2 regions of the Microbacterium sp. SGAir0570 genome follow, and region 2 is predicted to be linked to the other one. Evidence: predicted binding sites of a transcription regulator. Region 2 holds the regulator's gene; the other holds the start of a gene.
The links. The regulator LexA, encoded in region 2, represses DNA repair genes until DNA is damaged. The targets are predictions, from matches to a motif close to TCGAACANNTGTTCGA.

Region 1 (7,444 bases), 1.3 Mb from region 2:
ACCTATATCTCGCTCGGCTTCTTCGCGCAGATCCCCGTCGCCGGCGCAACCGGGTCGTCGACGATGCCGCACAAGATCAACCCCATCCGGTTCGAGAACGCCGAGGCGAACCTCGAGATCTCCGGAGGCCTGTTCGCCACGCTCGCGCAGACGCTCGTCACGAGCCGCATGCAGCGCGACCTGACCGACTCGACGACGCAGCGCAACATCGGCGTCGCCTTCGGGCACTCGCTGCTGGCGCTCGACAACCTGCAGCGCGGGCTGACCGAGATCTCCCTCTCGCGCGACGTGCTGCTGGCCGACCTCGACGCCAACTGGGAGGTGCTGGCCGAGGCGATCCAGACCGTCGTCCGCGCCGAGATCGCCGCCGGCCGCTCGCAGATCACCGACCCCTATGCGCTGCTCAAGGACCTGACCCGCGGTCGCCGTGTCGGCGGACCGGAGCTCGCCGAGTTCGTGCGCGGCCTCGACATCGGCGATGCCGCCAAGAAGCGCCTGCTCGCCCTGACCCCCGCGACCTACGCAGGCCTCGCCGACGACTTGGTCTCACGCCTCGGCTGACGCCGAAAACGCACCGCCCCGCCGAGAACGCTCGGGGGGCGGTGCGTTTTGGTGTGGACGGTACGCGCTCGGCGGTCGCTCAGCTCCGAGGCGACGTGCCGGGGGCCGGGTCGTCGGGAGTCTCGGACTCGTCGGGGTACAGAACCGGGCGGTCGACACGCTTGCTCACCTGCGCGGGATCGACGGCGAGCATCAGCAGTGCGATGATCACGAGCGTCGCGATGAAGGCGATGCCGGCGACGACGAGGGCCACGACGACGGCACGCTCGACCGACTCGCGCGGGATCGACTGGAACGCCCCCATCGACACGAGGGTGATGACACCCGAGAAGATCGCCGCGACGAACGCGAGGCCCAGCAGCTGGACCGGGCGCATGATCTCGCGGCGGGTGGGGTGTTCGCCGCTCACGATGCGACCTCCGGATCGGACGAGGGGGATGACGGAACGGATGCCGCGGGCACGATCTCTTCGCGCCGCGGCGAGAAGCCGGCGATTCCGAGGAACACGGCGACGATCGCGGCGTAGCCGCCGAACAGTCCCACCCCGATGGTGATGCCGGTGAGCGTGAAGGCGCCGGCCTCCTCGATGACGTAGTCGAGACGGTAGGCCGGGTTCACCAGCAGCAGGCCCGCCACGAGCAGCAGGGTGATCGCGCCGATGAGCACCTCGTCGCGGGCGGCCGGGGCACCGGAGCGTCGCCCGCGGATGCCGCCGACCAGCTCGATGAGGCCCGTGACGGCGGCCCAGGAGATGACGACGGCGAAGAACCCGATCGGCGTCCGCAGCGGCGGGATGCCGGCGAGGATCGCGGCGATGAGGGTGAGTGCCCCGAGCGCGATCGGCAGCCCGCGGCGGCCCGCGGGACTCGTCAGCCAGGCTCCGACGAAGAAGATGATCGCGGTCGCTGTCGCGAAGCCGCTGAATACCGACATCCCGACGGAGGCGGAGTGATCGGGCGAGAAGGTGATCATCACGGCGGCGACGGCCGCGAAAAGGGCGCGCGCGAGCTGAACATGCCGCACCTCGAAGGTGCGGGCGGCGGATGCTGCAGACACGGCGGACTCTCGCGATTCAGAACGGGATCCCCCCGATTCTACGCTTCCGGCCCGGGACGCCGCCCGCCGGGCGGCATCCCGCCGGGGAATCCTCCGGACGGCATAGACGTTGCCCCCGCACATGAAGGCATTGACGTACAACGAGTTCGGCGGCAACGACCGCTTCGAGATCACCGAGCGGGAGATGCCCCACATCGGGCCGGACACCCTCGTGGTGCGCGTGGTCGCCGCCGGTCTGAACCCCGTCGACTACAAAGTGCGCGAGGGGTACCTGCAGGGCCTGCTCGACGTCCAGCTGCCCGCCGTCCCGGGGTGGGACGTCGCCGGAGTCGTGGAGAAGGTCGGTCTCGACACCCCGGAGTTCCAGGTCGGCGACCCGGTGCTGGCCTACGCGCGCGCCGATGTCGTGAGCGGCGGCTCGGTCGCCGAGTACATGGCGGTCCCCGTGCGCACGGCCACGCGCAAGCCGGACGGTCTCGACTTCACCGCGGCCGCTGCGATTCCGCTCACCGGCCTGACCGCGCTGCAGGCGATCGAGCGGTCGGCCGTCGGAGAGGGATCGACCGTCCTCATCCACGGCGCGGCCGGCGGAGTGGGATCGTTCGGTGTTCAGCTCGCCCGCCTGCGTGGCGCGCGCGTCATCGGCACCGCGTCGGAGCGCAACCACGACTACCTCCGCGGGCTCGGCGCCGAGCCCGTCGTCTACGGCGACGGCCTGGCCGGCCGGGTGCGCGAGATCGCTCCCGACGGCGTCGACGTCGTGCTCGACTTCGCGGGTGGCAGCTCGCTCGACTCCACGCGCGACCTGCTGCGCGAGGGCGGTGTCGTCACCTCGATCGCCGACCCGCGGGCGGCATCCGAGTTCGGCGGCAACTACATCTGGGTTCGCCCGGATGCCGCGCAGCTCGCCGAGCTCGCGCGTCTCGCCGCCGACGGTTCGCTGCGGGTCGAAGTCGCCGAGACCTTCCCGCTCGACGACGCCGCCGCCGCCTACGCCCGTCTGGAAGAGGGGCACACCCGCGGCAAGATCGTCGTCACGGTCTGACGGGTGGATGTCGGAGGCGGGCGCGATCCTGGAGTCGTGCCCGCCTCCTCGATATCCGAGATGCCGTCCGCCTGCCGCTTGTGCGGCGGACGCTCCGGCGGCATGAGCCCCGATACGGGGCACTGGGTGTGCCGGCGCTGCGGATGGCGTCTGGGTGACGCCTTCGACGCCGACCTGCCCCGCCCGGTCGTAGCCGTCGTCTACTACCTGCGATTCGGCGCCCGCGTGAAGATCGGCACGAGCGAGCGGCCACGGCAGCGACTCGCCGCCATCCGGCACGACGAGCTCCTCGCATTCGAACGCGGCGGGCGGTCGCTCGAGCAGCAGCGGCACCGCGAGTTCGCCGCGCTGCGCGAGGGCGGCGAGTGGTTCACCCTCGTGAGCCCGCTGACCGAGCACATCGAGACGGTACGGGCGGCGGCATCCGATCCGTGGCTCGCCTACGACCGATGGCTCGGCGACGCGTATCGGCGCGCGTCGTCCTGACGCCGCAGCCGGCGCCCGGGCGGATACGGCGTCATCCCTCCGTGAGGAACTCGATCGCGGTCTGGCGGAACACCCGCGACCCCGGTGCGTTGAAGTGGTGCCGGTCGGGGATCTCGACGAAGCGCCCCTGCGGCGTCGCGGCGGCGAGCGCTTTCGATCCCTCGATGATGGCGTCACGAGATCCCGTGGCGAACAGCACGGGCTGCTCCGGCGCGTTCGCGGGGTCGGGATCGACGGTGCCGGAGGCGCGCATGCCGCCGGCGATCGCCAGCAGCGCCCGCAGGTCGTTGCCGGGGACGCGCTCGGTGAGCCGCACGTAGTTCTGCGTGACGGGGTCGGTCACCTCGGTGCCGTTCTCGACGAGCGCGCGCACCTGATCGATGTCGAGGCGCGCGAGCGGGATGCCGTCGGGCACGCCGCCCAGCACGCCGCGCGTGATGCGCGCGGAGAAGTCCTGGAGCACCTCCCAGCCCACACGCGCGCCCAGCGAGTAGCCGACGTACATCGCCGTGTCGACGAGATAGGTGTCGAGCACAGCTTCGACGTCGGATGCGAGCTGGTGCAGGTCGTAGTCGGCGGCACGATGCGGCTTGTCGCTCGCACCGTGTCCTCGCTGATCGAGACCGAGCACGCGGAAGCCCGCGCGCTGAAGGTCGCGCACCCACCCGGTCGAGACCCAGTTGTCCTTCGTGTTCGACGCGAACCCGTGCACGACGACGACCGTCGGAAGGTCGTCCTCTCCCCACGAGTAGGTGGCGATGCGGTGGCCGTCCTCGCCCACGAGGACGAATCGCGGTTCGGGCAGCTCGGTCAGACCTGAGGACGCGGGGATGCTCACGGCTCCATTCTCCCGCGCGGCGGAGGCCTGCTCGGCGGAGGCAGTCACTTCTTCGCGGGGTCGTGGCCCCAGTTCATGAGCGAATAGCGCCAGGCCGTCTCGGTAATGTCGCCCGAGGGGCGCTGCGCGAGGTGCCGGTTGACGTAGCCGACGACTTTCCGCATGTGCTTCAGGTCCGATTCGGTGAGCTCGTCCTTCTTGGTGCGGAGGAGGTCGACGATGCGTCGGCCCGACTGGTGGCCCGTCGACTCACCGCCGCCGTCCTTCTGACCGACCTTCTTCGACTCGTCGGTATCGAGCCATTTCTCGAGCTCGGCGGGGCTCATGTTCACGGCGTCGCGGAACTCGTGCCGCGTCTGGTCGTCGTCGTCACTCATGGTGCGATGGTGCCCGCGGCTGCGCCCCAGCCGCATCCTCTTGACAGCAGGATGAGTCAGCGCGTCATGCCGCCTTTTCGCGGTTTCTGCTGTCGGCGGGTATGGCGATTCCTGCACAATTCGCGTACGTCGCGACTTATCCACCGTCGAACGTATATCCACCTCCAATGTCGGAGGTCACTGACATTATGGGAACATGACATCGAACGACGGTGGAGGGCTCGGGCGCGACGGTGCCGCAGATGCGTCGCCGCACGCCGACGCGTTCTCCGTGTTCGCGGAGGCGCTCGACCAGTTCCATGCGGCTGATGTCTCGCGGGTTCGTGCGTTGGCGGAGCTGGGTCGGTCGGCGTTGCGTGAGGCGCAGCGTGACGGGGTGCGGGGGATGGCGTCGGACATGGAGCTGCGGTCGGTCGCGGCCGAGGCGGCGGGGATGGCGCGGCTCACCGACCGGCGGTTGCAGGGTGAGATCGACCATGCGATGACCGTCATCGACGACTATCCCGCGGTGTTCGAGGCGTGGGTTTCACGGCGGATCGAACGCGGCCACGTCGACGTGGTGGTGAAAGTCGGCGCGGGGGTGCCCGCGGAGGTGCGCGATGCGTTCGCCGAGGCAGCGATCGCGGTGTGCGAACGCGACGTGCCCTCCCGGGTTCGAGGGACGCTCGAAGCTCTCGCGGCCCGGCTGCACCCGCAGACGTTCACCGAGCGGCACAAGGCCGCGGCGGCGGAACGATGCGTTCGCGTGTTCCACGGCACGGACGGGATGTCGAACCTCATCGCGAACCTGCCCACGGCGATCGCCACGGGGATGCTCGACCGGCTCACGCAGATGGGACAGTCGGTGAAGGACGCCCGGGTGGAGAGTGCCGGGGCTGGCGCGGATGCCACCGGCGAGGATGCCGGCGGGATGGCTGGCGCGGATGTTGCTGGCGCCGGCGGCGCGGATGGCCCTAACCCGGGCGATCCAGATGCCGCCGGGTCGGGCGAGCCCGCCGATACGCGCACGATGGATCAACTGCGGGCCGACATCCTCGGCGACCTGGTGCTCGGCGGGGCACCCGTGATCGACCCGACCTACGGGACCGACCGGCCCGGTGGACTCGGCGCGATCCGAGCCCGGGTGCAAGTCGCCGTCACCGCCGAGACCCTGACGGGGCGCGACGAGCACCCGGCCGAGGCGGTCGGGGCTGGGCTGATCGACGCCGACACGGCACGACAGCTCGCGGGACAGGTATCGGAGTGGGACCGGCTCTTCATCGACCCGGTCACCCGGACCCCGGTCGAGATCGACACCCACCGGCCCACCGCATCGATGAAGAAACTGCTCACCGCCCGGGATCAGCACTGCCGGTTCCCGGGATGCCGCCGAGCGGCGATCCGCTGCGAGATCGACCACACCGTCGATCACGCTTTGGGTGGGCACACCCACATCTTCAACCTCGCCCACCTCTGCCAGCGGCACCATTCGATGAAGCAATTCACGAAATGGGAAGTCCGGCAGCTCGGCGGCGGGGTCCTCGAATGGACCTCACCCCTCGGGCGGGTCTACCGCGAAGACGTCCCCATACCCGCGGTGTGCTTCACCATCGACACCGCCGACCCGCCACCGGACAGACCACCCTTCTGACCGCGCGGCGTCTCGGGCGGGTCTCATATCCGGCGCATAGGTCCACCCAACGATACGGATGGGCTGACCGGCGATGCTCGGTGGTCGAACCGACTGAGGAGTCCGACGTGAACCGCATCCCCGAACCCGACCACACGCCCGCAGGGCCGGCCTACGAGGGCCGTCTGCTCGACCGCGCCGACGACGAGGTCGTCGACCAGGGCGCCCCGTTCGACATCCGCACGCTGATGAGCCGCCGCTCCGTGCTGAGCCTCGCCGGCCTCGGACTGGGCGCCGCAGCTCTCGCGGCCTGCACTCCCACGGCGACCGCCTCGCCGTCGGCCTCGGCCACCGCGACACCGGCATCACCGGCGGCGTCGACGCCACCCGCGACGCCGGACGCCGGCGCGAGCCTGCCGGCGGGCGAGATCCCCGACGAAACCGCCGGCCCCTACCCCGGCGACGGGTCGAACGGACCCGACATCCTCGAGCGGTCCGGAATCGTCCGCAGCGACATCCGATCGTCGCTCGAAGGCGGGACGACGGCCGATGGCGTGCCCATGACCCTCCGGCTCACGATCCTCGACACGGCCCGGGGCGACGTCCCGTTCGCGGGTGCCGCGGTCTACGTCTGGCACTGCGACGCCGCCGGCGGGTACTCGATGTACTCGAACGGGGTCGAGAACGAGACCTACCTGCGCGGCGTGCAGGTTGCCGACACATCCGGCGTCGTCACCTTCACCTCGGTCATCCCCGCCTGCTACACGGGCCGGTGGCCGCACATCCACTTCGAGGTGTACCCCGACACGTCGGCGATGACCGACGCCGCGAACGCCGTCGCGACATCCCAGGTCGCCCTCCCCGAGGACATCTGCACCGCCGTCTACGCGCTCCCTGCCTACAGCGGTTCCGCGCGCAACCTCGAGCAGGTGTCGCTCGCCTCCGACAACGTCTTCGGCGACGACGGCGGCGCGCTCCAGCTCGCGACGGTCTCAGGAGACACGTCATCCGGGTACGGCGTCTCACTCACGGCGCGAGTCGACACGACCACGACCCCGACGGCGGGCGCCGCTCCGGGCGGCAGATCGCCCGGCCGACCCTGAACCGTCCTCGCAGCGTGAGCCCGCATGATGCCACGCAACCCTCATGGCTGGCCAGGAGGGACCCGCCGGCCCTCGCATGAGGTGGAATGGGATCACCGCTACGAAGGGACAACCACCATGCGCGGAGTCATCATGCACGCCCCCGGCGACGTCCGCGTCGAGGAACGCCCCGACCCGGTCATCGAGAAGCCCACGGATGCCGTCATCCGCGTGGCGGCGGCCTGCATCTGCGGCTCCGACCTGTGGCCCTATCGCGGCGAAGACGCCATCAAGCGCCCCATCCCGATGGGGCACGAGTACGTCGGCGTCGTCGAGCAGATCGGCGACGATGTCAGCGGACTCTCCGTCGGCGACTTCGTCGTCGGCTCG
Region 2 (7,444 bases):
CCGCCTGCGTCAGCGCGCTCAAGTGGTACGGCAGCCGGACGAGCCGGAGCGCGTCGATGAGCGTGGGGTCGGCGGCGAGGTAGCCGACGCGGGCGCCGGCGAAGGCGAAGGCCTTGCTCATCGTGCGCGACACGACGAGCCGGTTGCGCTCACCGAGAAGCGTCAGAGCGGAGGAGCTTTCGCGCGGTGCGAACTCCTGGTAGGCCTCGTCGACGATCACGATGCCGTCGGTGGCCCCGTACACCGCCTCGATGACGTCGAGCCCGAGGGGTGTGCCGGTGGGGTTGTTGGGCGCACACAGGAAGACGACGTCCGGGCGGAGCTCGGCGACCTGGGCTGCGGCGGAGGTGGGATCGAGCGTGAAGTCGGGTCCGCGTGTCCCCGTGACGTACTGGGCGCCGGTCGCGCGCGTCAGCAGGGGGTACATAGAGTACGTGGGGCCGAAGCCCATCGCGGTGCGTCCCGGGCCTCCGAAGGCCTGGAGGAGGTGCTGCAGGACCTCGTTCGATCCGTTCGCTGCCCAGATGCGATCGGGGGTCAGGCCGTGGCCGAGGTACTCGGCGAACGACTCGCGGAGGTGCGTGAACTCGCGGTCGGGATAGCGGTTGACGTCGCGCAGGGCGCGGGCTACGGCATCCAGGATGTCGTCGGCGACCTCTTCGGGAACGGGATGCGTGTTCTCGTTGACGTTCAGCGCGACCGGAAGCGGCGCCTGCGGGGCGCCGTACGGGGTGAGGCCTCGCAGATCGTCTCTGAGGGGCAGATCATCCAGACTCGGGCTCATCCCACCCATGCTAGGCCGCGCGCGCCACTGTTGCCGCCGGAGTCAGCTCGCGGCGTACTCGGCCGGGATCGCAAGCGTCTGGCCGGCCTCGAGCTGGCCCGAGCCGAGAGCGTTCAGCCGGATGATCGCATCGACGACATCGCGGGGGTCGGCGGCGGGCGCCACCTCTTCGGCGATGGACCAGAGCGATTCGCCGGACATCACGGTCACGGTCGTGAACGAGCCGGCGGGGGCGCCGACCTCGCTCGAGGCGAGCGCGCCTCCCCCCGAGAGCACGGCTGCCGTGATGGCGACGACCGCCGGAAGGGCGGCGATCGTGGCGACGACGCGGCGTCCGCGGCGCGTCAGACGCAGGCGGGTACGGGGGGCCGGTGCGAAGCGGGCATCGATCGTGGTCATGGCATCTCCTCGGGAGCGGTAGGAAGATTCGCCCGCGCCTCTCGGCCGGGAGAGACGGGTGCGAACTTCGGTTCCGAACGTATCTTCGATATTGTGTGGTGTCAACCACCCACCGAAATCGGAGACCGATCGAAGAGACACGCGGAGCGTTCCGCGATGTCGCCGTCGTATCGGGCTACCTTTTCGACAGCGAGAGCCCACCATGAACCTCCGACATCGGGTCGGGGGCGGGGCGCGACGACAGGAGACCGGCGGTATGAGCGAGAAGCCGCAGACGCGACGACGCAAGAATCTGAGCGACAAGCAGCTCGCGATCCTCGAGGTGATCCAGAACGCGATCGCCCGCAACGGCTACCCGCCGAGCATGCGCGAGATCGGCGACGCGGTCGGCCTCAAGTCGCTGTCCAGCGTCACCCACCAGCTGAACCAGCTCGAGCTCAGCGGCTACCTGCGGCGCGACCCCGGCAAGACCCGCGCGATGGAGGTGCTCATCGATCTCCCGGGCACCGCCGGCGAGAACCCGGCCGACGCCGCGCCCGCCCTCGGCGACGCCGCCCTCGTGCCGCTCGTGGGCCGCATCGCGGCAGGCGTGCCGATCACCGCCGACCAGCAGGTCGAGGAGATCTTCCCGCTGCCGCGCCAGCTCGTCGGCAAGGGCGAGCTGTTCATGCTCAAGGTCGTCGGCGACTCGATGATCGACGCGGCCATCTGCGACGGCGACTGGGTCGTCGTGCGGGCGCAGGCAACCGCCGACAACGGCGAGATCGTCGCGGCCATGCTCGACGGCGAGGCGACGGTGAAGACGCTCCGCCAGCGCGACGGCCACACGTGGCTCCTCCCCCGCAACTCGGCGTTCGAGCCGATCCTCGGCGACGACGCGACGGTGCTCGGTAAGGTCGTGGCGGTTCTGCGCACGGTCTGAGGCGCCCCGGGACGGCATCCGCTCCCCACCGTCTCCCCGGACGAGGTCGGGAAGCCAGGCCTCGCGTAGCGTGGCTGTATGTCGCAGCAGCTTCCCTATGGTTCCTGGCCGTCTCCCCTGACCGCGGCATGGGCCAGCGCGTCATCATTGCGCCTCGACGGCGCGAGCTTCGTCGGTGATGAGATCTGGTGGGGCGAGTCGCTGCCCGACGAGGCCGGTCGCGTCGCGGTCATGCGCCGCCGCGGCGACGGCACCGCGCAGGTCGTCCTCCCCGCGCCCTGGAACGCACGCTCGCGCGTGCACGAGTACGGCGGCGGCGCCTGGACGGTGTCGGATGACGGCGAGCTGTTCTTCGTCGACAAGTCCGACCAGCGCATCCGGAGCCTTCGCCCGGGCGGCGATCCCCGACCGCTCACTCCGGAGGAGACCGGGACGCACTACGGGGGCCTCCGCTGGCAACGCGGCGTCCTCCTCGCGGTTCGCGAACGCGAACGACCCGGCGGCACGCCCGAGCGCCACATCGTCCGCATCGAGCGCGCTGACAGCGCCGAGGTTCCCGACGCCTCGAGCGTGACCGAGCTCGCCGGCGGCAGCGACTTCGTCGCCCAGCCGGCGCTGTCGCCCGATGGCTCGCGCCTCGCCTGGGTGGCCTGGGATCACCCCGACATGCCCTGGGACCGCACGCGCATCCGCGTCGCCGACCTGGACGCCGCCCGCGGCATCCGTGACGTCGCGGGCGGCGCCACCGCCGCGCTGCAGCCCGAGTGGACCGACGACGGCGCGCTGTTCTTCGCCGACGAGCCGACCGGACGCTGGAATGTCTACCGCGTCGACCCCGCGACCGACGCCCCGCCCACGGCCGTCTCGCCCGCCGACGCCGACACGGGTGGTGGCCTGTGGGTGCTCGGCACCCGCTGGTACGCGCCGCTCGATGACGGCCGCCTGGTGGCCGTGCGCACCCACGGATCGGACCAGCTCGTGATCGTGGACCGCGACGGCGGCGCCATCCCGCTTCCCTTCCCCGCCACCGCACGCGTGCAGATCGAAGACGTCCGCGGCAGCCGCGCCCTCGTCAGCGGGGCGATGCCGGGAGGGGCGGGCCTGTGGCTCGTCGACCTGGACACCGGCGAGACGAGCGCGGTCCGCGGCGGTGCTCCGGACGTCGACGCATCGTGGATCCCGCACGCCCGGCAGCTGACGACGGAGGGCCCGCACGGCCTGGTGCATGCCTTCGCCTACCCGCCGACCAACCCCGACGTCACCGCGCCGGCCGACGAACTGCCCCCGTACCTGGTCTGGGTGCACGGCGGGCCGACCTCGCACGTGGGCGGCGCGGCCGACAGCAAGGTGGCCTACTTCACGAGCCGCGGCATCGGCGTCCTCGACGTCAACTACGGCGGCTCGACGGGATACGGCCGTTCCTACCGCGAACGGCTGAAGGGACAGTGGGGTGTCGTCGACGTCGACGACGTCGCCGCGGCCGCACGCGGTCTCGCCGACGAGGGTCTCGCGGATCCGTCACGGCTGGCGATCGAGGGAGGATCCGCCGGCGGCTGGACCGTGCTCGCGGCGCTCGTCGGAACGGATGTCTTCGGGGCGGGCGTCTCGCGCTACGGTGTCGGCGATGCGCGTGCTCTGGCCGCCGAGACGCACGACTTCGAGGCGCGGTACCTCGACGGTCTCATCGGCCCCCTCCCCGAAGCCGAGCCGGTCTACATCGAGCGATCGCCGCTGAGCCGGCCCGAGCGGTTCCGGGTGCCGCTGCTGCTCCTGCAGGGCGACGAGGACGCCGTCGTGCCGCCGGCGCAGGCCGAGGCCATCCGCGACGCGCTCGTGGCGCACGGTGTGCCCCACGCCTACGTGCTGTACGCGGGCGAGGGACACGGGTTCCGGCGCACCGAGACGATCGTGAACGCGCTCGAGAGCGAGCTGGCGTTCCTCGGCCGGGTCTTCGGCTTCGACACCCCCGGCGTCGCACCGCTCGCGCTCGATTGAGCCCCGCGACGCCCGGTGCTGATACATCCGTCAGGCCGGTGGTGCTGGTGAGGCCTTCCACGCGCGCGGAGGACTCACCGACACCACCGACCCTGCAGGTGTATCGCCGCGCGCCGATTCAGACGGCGTAGGGCGCAAGCTCGGCTGCGAGACGCTCCGAGACATGCGCGTGCACGGCGGTCCCGTCCTGCTCGTGCGACGTCTCGACGATGTGGCCGCTCTCGTGCACGGCCGAGATCAGGTCGCCGCGGTCGTACGGCACGAGCGCGCGCACCTCGACGGCCGGCAGCGGCAGCGCGTCCTCGATGGCGGCGCGGAGCTCATCGATGCCCTCGCCGGTGCGCGAGGACACGAAGTGCGCCGTCGGCTCGAGCCCGCGCAGCAGCAGCCGAGCATCGTCGTCGACGAGGTCGGCCTTGTTGAACACGACGAGCTCGCGCGTCGCACGAGCGCCCACGTCGCCCATCACATCGCGGACGGTCGCGAGCTGTGCCGCAGGATCGGGATGCGACCCGTCCACGACGTGCACGATGACGTCCGCACCCGACACCTCCTCGAGCGTCGACCGGAAGGCCTCGACGAGCTGATGAGGCAGATTGCGCACGAAGCCGACGGTGTCGGTGAGCGTGAAGACGCGGCCGTCGGCGGCCTCGGCCCGGCGCACGGTGGCATCCAGCGTCGCGAACAGGGCGTTCTCGACGAGGACGCCGGCGCTCGTCAGCCGGTTGAGCAGGCTCGACTTGCCGGCGTTGGTGTAGCCGGCGATCGCAACCGAGGGGATCGTGTTTCGCCGGCGCTCCGCCCGCTTGGCCTCGCGCGACGGCGCGAACTCGCGGATCTGCTTGCGCAGCTGCGCCATACGGGTGCGGATGCGGCGACGGTCGAGCTCGATCTTCGTCTCACCCGGTCCGCGCGAGCCCATGCCCGCGCCGCCGGCGCCGACCCGGCCACCGGCCTGACGGCTCATCGACTCGCCCCAGCCTCGCAGGCGCGGAAGCAGGTACTCGAGCTGGGCGAGCTCGACCTGGGCCTTGCCCTCACGGCTCTTCGCGTGCTGGCTGAAGATGTCGAGGATGACCGTCGTGCGGTCGATGACCTTGACCTTCGCGACGTCCTCGAGGGCACGCCGCTGACTCGGCGCCAGCTCGGTGTCGGCGATCACGGTGTCGGCTCCGACCGCGGCGACGAGGTCGCGCAGCTCGGCGGCCTTGCCGCGTCCGATGTAGGTCGCGGGGTCCGGATGCGGCCGCCGCTGGAGCACGCCGTCGAGCACGACCGCGCCGGCGGTCTCGGCCAGCGCCGCGAGCTCGCGCAGCGAGTTCTCCGCGTCCTCCTGCGACCCCTGGGGGTAGACGCCGACGAGCACGACGTTCTCGAGTCGCAGCTGGCGGTATTCGACCTCGGTGACATCCTCGAGCTCGGTGGACAGGCCGGGGACGCGACGCAGCGCGGCACGCTCCTCGCGGTCCCACTGGTCGCCGTCGGTGTCTCCGTACGCGACGGTCGCCTCGTCCTGCAGCGCCTGGGCGCCGCCGAAGACGCGGATCGACGAACGCGTCTCCGCGCTCGCGAGCACGCGCTCGACCGGGTCCACCGCGATGTCGTCGTCGCCGTCGGGGGTGGTGATATGCGTCATAACTCTCTTCCCGGGATGCCCGTGCCCGGGCATCCGTGAATTCTAGTCTCCCGCCGGTACGTCCGGCTCCGATACGCTCGGATGCATGGGGAGCGATCATTACTTCAGCGCGTCCCCGTCCAGCGAGCAGAACCTCCGCCGCATCCGCGTGACCCTCGCGGGCCGTGCCGTGGAGGTCACGACCGCGGGCGGGGTGTTCAGCCCTGACCACGTGGATTCGGGCACAGGGGTTCTTCTGGCCAATACTCCGCCGGCACCGTCCGGCGGGGATTTCCTCGACCTCGGCTGCGGCTGGGGGCCGATCTCGCTGTCGCTGGCTCTGGAGTCGCCTCACGCCACGGTGTGGGCCGTCGACGTGAACGAACGGGCACTCGACCTGGTGCGACGCAACGCCGCTGATCTGGGACTCGACAACGTCAACGCCGTCCTGCCCGACGATGTTCCCGACGACGTCGTATTCCGGACCATCCGCTCCAATCCGCCGATCCGCGTGGGCAAGAACGAGCTCCACGGGATGCTGCAGCGGTGGATCCCGCGTCTGGCCGAACGCAGCGACGCGTGGCTCGTCGTGCAGCGCAACCTCGGTTCCGACTCGCTGCAGCGGTGGCTCGCCGCCACGTTCGACGACGGCTACGGCGTCTCGCGCGCGGCGACCGGCCGCGGATTCCGCGTGCTTCGGGTGCGCCGGCACGGCACTCCCCCGACGGGCGCGATCGAACTGCCCTGATGACGGGCCGGGCGTCCGGACGCCGTGGCGCTCGGATCAGTCTGCGAGGGTGACCTGCCCCGAGAACACCAGCGTCGCGGGGCCCGAGAGCAGAACGTGCTCGCCATCGGCCTGCCGCACGATCCGCACGCCCAGCGTTCCGCCCGGCACGTCGACGGTCCAGCGGTCGGGCGCGGCCGCCCCGGCCCAGTGGCGCACCGCGAGAGCGGATGCCGCCACCCCTGTGCCGCACGAGAGGGTCTCTCCCACGCCGCGCTCGTAGACGCGCATCCGGATGGCCCCGACTCCGTTCTGCACGAGCGGCTCGGCCGGGACGACGAACTCGACGTTCGCGCCGGCCGACGGACGGGGCTCGAGGGTCGGCTGCACCGTCAGGTCGAGCCCGTCGAGTTCGTCCTCGCCCGCGAGCGCGACGACGACGTGCGGGTTGCCGACGTCGATCCCTTGACCGGGGCGGGCGACTCCGAGCCCGCGTGCCCGGACGAGCACGTCGCCGTCGTCGGCGCGCCAGAGCCCGAGGTCGACTTCGAAGCCGTTGTCGGCGCGAGTGATCGTCTTGACGCCCGCGCGCGTGCCGATACGGAGTCCGGCCTCGACCGACGCGAGACCCGCGTCGGCGAGGTAGCGGGCGAAGACCCGCGTTCCGTTGCCGCACATCTCGGCCTTCGACCCGTCGGCGTTGCGGTAGTCCATGAACCATTCGGCCCCGGCGGCAGCGGCATCCGCTCCCTCGGGGATCGCGGACGAGCGGACGACCCGCAGCAGCCCGTCGGCGCCGATACCGACGTGGCGGTCGCACAGGGCGGCGATCTGCGCGTCGCTGAGGTCGAGCGCACCGTCCGGGTCGGCCAGGATCACGAAGTCGTTGCCGGTGCCGTGGCCCTTGGTGAACGCGAGAGTCGCCATGAGCCCAGCTTAGGCGGGGCCGCCCGGGCCATCGACGACGAGGCGCTTGCCCGCCGACCACACGGTGAACGGCTC

Region 1: C1N74_RS15295 (HNH endonuclease signature motif containing protein) is a predicted target of LexA. The motif match lies at 4,510-4,525, and genes of this name have one in related genera.

Annotation. Positions count from the first base shown of each region.
Region 1 covers NZ_CP027929.1:3,219,687-3,227,130, forward strand. Annotated here, with positions in the region: gene purB (adenylosuccinate lyase) at 1-561, shown strand, start outside; gene C1N74_RS15265 (hypothetical protein) at 641-970, opposite strand; gene C1N74_RS15270 (hypothetical protein) at 967-1,617, opposite strand; gene C1N74_RS15275 (NADP-dependent oxidoreductase) at 1,739-2,662, shown strand; gene C1N74_RS15280 (GIY-YIG nuclease family protein) at 2,765-3,148, shown strand; gene C1N74_RS15285 (alpha/beta fold hydrolase) at 3,180-3,986, opposite strand; gene C1N74_RS15290 (DUF3140 domain-containing protein) at 4,031-4,363, opposite strand; gene C1N74_RS15295 (HNH endonuclease signature motif containing protein) at 4,560-5,993, shown strand; gene C1N74_RS15300 (intradiol ring-cleavage dioxygenase) at 6,101-7,075, shown strand; gene C1N74_RS15305 (zinc-dependent alcohol dehydrogenase family protein) at 7,193-7,444, shown strand, end outside.
Region 2 covers NZ_CP027929.1:1,110,608-1,118,051, reverse strand. Annotated here, with positions in the region: gene C1N74_RS05220 (histidinol-phosphate transaminase) at 1-784, opposite strand, end outside; gene C1N74_RS05215 (LysM peptidoglycan-binding domain-containing protein) at 827-1,183, opposite strand; gene lexA (transcriptional repressor LexA) at 1,440-2,105, shown strand; gene C1N74_RS05205 (prolyl oligopeptidase family serine peptidase) at 2,184-4,100, shown strand; gene hflX (GTPase HflX) at 4,219-5,736, opposite strand; gene C1N74_RS05195 (class I SAM-dependent methyltransferase) at 5,822-6,463, shown strand; gene dapF (diaminopimelate epimerase) at 6,500-7,369, opposite strand; gene C1N74_RS05185 (GNAT family acetyltransferase) at 7,379-7,444, opposite strand, start outside.